Lentimicrobium sp. L6: one gene and its partner. The protein of the gene in region 1 interacts with the protein of each later gene in a pairwise test. Links are inferred from orthologs where the notes say so. Each region holds a gene or a part of one and is shown on either strand. Other genes may lie near its edges.

Region 1 (2,986 bases):
AGCTATTGATATTTTAGATAATGGCGAAGTGTATATTGGAACCGATAAAGGGGTCATAGTATTTAAAGATAGCCCTGTTCCTCCTGAACCAAAACTTACGGATGATGTTTATGCTTATCCCAATCCTGTTCGTCCAGATTATAATGGTGTCATTGCTATTAAAGGATTGGTAAGAGATGCAAATATTAGGATCACTGATGTGTATGGTGGATTGGTACATCAGAGTGTTTCCTATGGTGGACAAGCCATTTGGGATGGTCATTCCTTGAATAGAGGAAAGGTAAATACTGGTGTGTATTTGGTATATATCTCCGATGATTTGGGGAACGAAACCATGGTGACTAAAATATTGTTTGTGAAGTAGAAATCCTTATTGAAATAGCCTCAATAAATAGATTTAGGGCTACTAAAGATTGAAAAATATTCAGCCCGATATTATAAATGCAATTTATAATATCGGGCTGAATATTTTTTATTTGCGGCTATAATATATTTTGTTATTCCCACTGAACATGCCATATAAAATGATTAACTTTGTTCGCTCAGATGGAAAAACAATGGGTCATATTACCAGAAAGCGATGAGAAAGTTATTTCTCACTTGCAGGATGTTCTAAAACTAGAACCAACTTTGGCTAACTTATTAGCACAAAGAGGAATCACTAATTACGATGAAGCCAAAACCTTTTTTAGACCAGAATTAAGTCAACTTCATGATCCTTTTTTAATGAAGGATATGGATAAGGCTGTGGAAAGAATTGAAGAAGCAATCAATCGTCGTGAGAAGATATTAGTCTATGGTGATTATGATGTGGATGGTACCACCGCCGTAGCATTGGTTTACTCTTTTCTTAAAAAACTATACTCCGAAGTAGATTTTTATATTCCAGATAGATATAAAGAAGGTTATGGGATATCAGTTCAAGGAATTGATTTTGCAGCCAAATCTGGTTATAAATTGGTGATTGCACTTGATTGTGGAATCAAAGCTGTAGATAAAATAGAATATGCCCGTTCCAAAGGAGTTGATTTTATTATTGGCGATCATCACCGACCAGGAGATGAAATTCCCAATGCGGTAGCAGTATTGGACCCTAAGCGTGTGGATTGTGAATATCCATACAAAGAGCTTTCGGGATGTGGTGTGGGATTTAAAATGATACAAGCCTATTCTCAAAATAATACTTTTCCTTTTGATGATTTGAATGAGTATTTAGATATGGTGGTAGTAGCGATTGCTTCTGATATCGTACCCATTACTGGTGAAAATAGAATCTTAGCCTATTATGGCTTACAAAGAATCAATAGTAATCCACGCCCAGGAATAGAAGCGATTTTAGAGTATACTAGCTTTAAAAAAGTACGTCCTAGGAATGTGGAGGATGGAGATTATATATATAATAAAGAATTGACAGTAAGTGATTTGGTGTTTCAGATTGGTCCTAGAATTAATGCTGCTGGGAGGATTGAAAGTGGTAGGAACTCAGTGGAACTATTGATCAGTCAAACCCTTGATGAGGCCTATTCTTTTGCTAAGAAAATAAATGAACTCAACACCGAAAGAAGGACCTTGGATTCTGAAATCACTGAAGAAGCCATGACGGTGATAGAGGATGATCCAGAGGATGATACTAAACTAAGCACCATTGTTTTTAATCCCAATTGGAGCAAAGGAGTTATTGGTATTGTGGCCAGTAGACTGATAGAATCTCATTATCGACCTACTATTGTCTTCACCAAAAGTAATGGTTTGCTCACAGCCTCCTGTCGTTCCGTTCAAAATTTTGACATCTACGATGCCATTGACCATTGTAGTGAGTTGCTAGAGCATTTTGGAGGCCATAAATATGCGGCTGGTTTTAGTCTTAAGCCTGAAAACCTAGATGCTTTTAGAGCCAAGTTTGAGCAATATGTAAAAGATAATATCACCGAAGAATCCCTTACTCCTGAAATAACTATCGATGCTGATATTCACTTAAATGAGATCAATAATAAGTTTTTTAGAATCCTCCGTCAGTTTGCACCCTTTGGGCCTGGTAATATGGCTCCAGTATTTGTAACCACCGATGTGATGGATACGGGTAGTGCCAGAACAGTTGGTAAGAATCATTTAAAGCTAGAGGTGGTACATGCCAATATTTCTGGTTATCCCTTGCCTGCTATAGCTTTTCAGCAAGCAGATAAACTAAATATGATTAAAGGACAAGGTCTTACTTTTTCCATTTGTTACCATTTGGAAGAAAATGAATGGAATGGTCAAAAAAACCTTCAATTAAATATTAGAGATATCAAACCCGATATGGAGTAAGGATTAGTTGGATAATGTTTAACTTCTTCTGGTTGATATTCATACTAATTCTCTCGATTATCACCTAAAAAAGCAAGCACATAAGAAGAAAAGGTGCTAGGGATTTGGTACATCATACCATGGCCACTATCATATACATTAATCAAGGTGGAGCTTCTTATAGAATCATGGAGGATGGTAGAATTTTGGCAGGGGACCACTTTATCTTTATTTCCACAAATGAGAAGCACAGGCATTTTGAGTTGATGGAGATGACCCACAGATCCGCCCAATGGTTCTAACCATTTTTGAACCGCTTCATATTCCATTCCTATTGTTTTGGGATGGTAAGCTTCTGTTGCATGTGGCAAAACTAACCATGGTTTTGGATGTTTGGCTAACCAATCGTTTGGGAATAACGTTTTTAGTAAATCTAAGGATGAGGATTTTGGAGAACTAAGTATCCCAATGATTTCTTTTGAGGGATTGATGGTGATACCATCTCCAGGGTCTGTTGCATATAAAATCAATTTCTTTAGTTTTTCTGGGTATTGAATAGCAAACATCTGTGCCACATATCCTCCCATGGACCATCCCAATATATGAGCTTCTTTTATGCCAATGGCCTCCATAAATTCACTAAGATCTTTTGCCAATGAAGCCATAGTAAATGATGTGCCAGAATTGGAGCTTTTCCCCA
Region 2 (3,061 bases), on another replicon or contig:
TCGAGTGATGAAATATTCAGCAATAAAAGGCAGCACTTGTGCCAATAGGCTTCCTGTTAATAGCGTTGCTACTTGCTTGGCGAATTCCGATTGCTTGATTTCTTTAAACATAAGTCCTACTCTTTGAAGAAACTACTACAAAACCAAACTCCAATGCAAAAAGCGAAAAATACTTATGCTTGAACATAGAGAAGCATATCCTTCTCTCAATCAAGATACATATCCCAAACAATGCTTGAAGAAAAAAAACAAAACGATTTAATTTATTGCTCATGAGTACAGCTATATCTTGAATGCCAAAAATAGGAAAATTATCCATTGTCTCCCGACAATCATACACTCAGAAAACACAAGCTCCATTGCGATTTATTTTGTGAAAAAAAGGCATGAAAAAACATATTTCTTGAGCTTTGATTTTCAGCTTAAAAGAAAAATACAAGTCATTTGTTTAAAACTCCAAGACAAAACATTTGAATTATTGAATAACTTTGACCCAAAATTTGCGAATGAAACTTTGTGTAGCCGAAAAACCGAGTGTGGCCAAAGAAATAGCCAAAATAGTGGGTGCTAAAACCCGCCACGATGGATATTTTGAAGGTAATGGTTATTGGGTAAGTTGGACTTTTGGGCATTTATGCACCTTAAAAACTCCCGATGACTACGACCCACGGCTAAAATGGTGGAAGCTTCATAATTTACCTATCATTCCTCAAAAGTTCAGCATTAAACTCATTGATAATCCTGGAAGTCAGAAGCAATTTCATATTTTAGAATCTCTTATTCAAAACGAGAAATGCACTGAAATCATTAACTGTGGTGATGCCGCCCAAGAAGGAGAATTGATCCAACGCTGGGTATATCATAAAGCTGGAAATAAAAATCCTGTGAAGCGATTATGGATTTCTTCATTAACGGAGGAGGCCATTAGAGAAGGATTTCAACATCTACAAGAAGAAGACAAGTATCAACATTTATACGAAGCTGGGAGCGCACGAGCTATTGGAGATTGGTTACTAGGCATCAATGCCAGTAGGCTTTATACCTTAAAGTATGGTACTGGCAAAAATGTATTGAGTATTGGAAGAGTTCAAACACCTACCCTCGCGATGATCGTTCAGCGTCATCTCGAAATTGTCAATTTCATTCCCAAAGATTTCTGGGAAGTAAAAACAAAATACCGTGAGGTCATGTTCTCTTATGAAAAGGGAAGGTTTTTTGCTCCAGAAAAAGCCGAGGAGATGATGGAAAAAATCAAAGAGGATTTATTCACCATTGTCAGTTTCGAAAAAAAGAAAGGCAAAGAATTTGCTCCCAGACTTTTTGATTTAACTAGCTTACAGGTAGAAGGAAATAAGAGATTTAACCTCACTGCGGACGAAACACTAAAAACAGTGCAGCAATTATATGAGAAAAAATTGGTGAGTTATCCTCGTGTGGACACCACCTATCTTCCAGATGATCAGTATCCTAAAATTGCTGGTATTCTGAAAGGACTCAACGATTATTCTTCTTTAACACAAAGTGTTTTAGAGAAAAAGATACCAAAGACCAAAAGAGTATTTGACAATTCAAAAGTTACCGATCACCATGCTATTATTCCAACAGGAATAAGAGCTAATAATATGACTGGAGTGGAGCGTGATGTATACGATGCCATTACCCGCCGATTTATCGCCAATTTCTATCCTGATTGTATTATTTCAAATACCAAAGTTGTTGGAGAAACTGCTGGCTATCCTTTTAAAGCTACAGGAAAAGAAATACTCACTCCTGGATGGAGAATCGTTTTTGGTAAAGAAGAAAATGAGGATGACAAAGGACAGCTAATGCCAACTTTTGAAAAAGGAGAGCAAGGTCCTCATGAACCAGCCATGGAAAAAAAGCAAACGCAACCACCCAAATATTTTACAGAGGCCACCTTGTTAAGAGCCATGGAAACCGCAGGTAAACAAGTAGACGATGAGAAGCTCAGGGAGGTCATGAAATCCAATGGAATTGGTCGTCCTTCTACACGAGCCAACATCATAGAAACCTTGTTTCGCAGACGATACATGACCCGAAAACGAAAGGCCTTACACCCTACCGAGACAGGAATTGAGCTCATTGGCTCTATACAAAACGAACTGCTTAAATCCGCTGAATTAACTGGCCAATGGGAATTGAAGCTCAGCCAGATTGAAAGAGGGAAATATGATGTAAAGCTCTTCTTGAGTGAGATGAAAGAAATGGTGAGTCAAATAGTAGATGAGGTGAAAAAAGAATCCGCCAAGAAAATCACTTATCAGGAGGAAGAGGAAACTAAAAAGACTAAAAAAGCCAACCCTCCTCCTAAAACTAAAAAGGCTAAACCTATAAATAAGCCCGAAGACATAAGCAAACTAGTTTGTCCAAAATGTAATTCTGGAAAGATCCTCAAAGGGAAAGCTGCCTTTGGATGCAGCAATTGGAAAACTGGATGTGACTTCAAAATCACCTTTGAAGAACTTAAAAGTAAATATAAAAGTGAGTATATAAGCTCTTCAGTTCTTAAGAAATGGAAAGCTTAAGTATTCCATAACAAAAGACTTTCACAATTCATGTTCGGTAAATCAAGTATTATTCTATATTTGAATTTGAAAAAACTAAAAACAAATATTACAATCAAAATGAAACGCTTTTTAACAATCATGCTATTATTAGCACTGGTTATTCCTGCCAGTTATGCACAAAAAGGACTTAATGTAGGTGGTAACTTTATGTACCTTTCTTCTTTCATGGTGAATCAAAATACTTGGGGTAATGGTCACGAATATGACTTTGCTGCAACTTCAAACACCTCTTTTGGTTTAGACCTTGGATATAATTTCAATGACAACATTGGCATATATTCTGGATATTGGATGATGAATCTAGGTCAGAACTATACCGATGAGTATAAAGACTTTGAAGAAACTACTTCATCATCTTTTGAAAGAAATCTACTATTCAAGTATAATGTGATTCCAGTCATGTTAAAATTCACTGGTACTGAAACTAGAGTTAATTTCATGGGTGGGTTTGGGATTTTATTTGCTATGATGAA

Evidence for each region. The genes of interacting proteins can lie anywhere in the genome.
Region 2: the proteins of recJ (region 1) and HNS38_RS00950 interact in binary tests that used the Escherichia coli proteins (3 or more experiments, as listed by UniProt). The link is inferred for Lentimicrobium sp. L6 from one-to-one orthologs.

The regions. Positions count from the first base shown.
Region 1 is NZ_JABKCA010000030.1:40,721-43,706, reverse strand. What follows is about bases 20-2,926. They hold recJ (single-stranded-DNA-specific exonuclease RecJ), read left to right. Parts: upstream 20-546; coding sequence 547-2,307; downstream 2,308-2,926. Other genes in these bases: HNS38_RS09210 (alpha/beta fold hydrolase), read right to left, coding at 2,352-2,926; HNS38_RS09220 (hypothetical protein), read left to right, coding at 20-364. Also shown: more of HNS38_RS09220, read left to right, coding at 1-19; more of HNS38_RS09210, read right to left, coding at 2,927-2,986. UniProt on the Escherichia coli protein: Single-stranded-DNA-specific exonuclease.
Region 2 is NZ_JABKCA010000002.1:72,134-75,194, reverse strand. The notes cover bases 45-3,026. They hold HNS38_RS00950 (DNA topoisomerase 3), read left to right. Parts: upstream 45-506; coding sequence 507-2,546; downstream 2,547-3,026. Other genes in these bases: HNS38_RS00945 (outer membrane beta-barrel protein), read left to right, coding at 2,646-3,026; HNS38_RS00955 (lipopolysaccharide biosynthesis protein), read right to left, coding at 45-111. Also shown: more of HNS38_RS00955, read right to left, coding at 1-44; more of HNS38_RS00945, read left to right, coding at 3,027-3,061.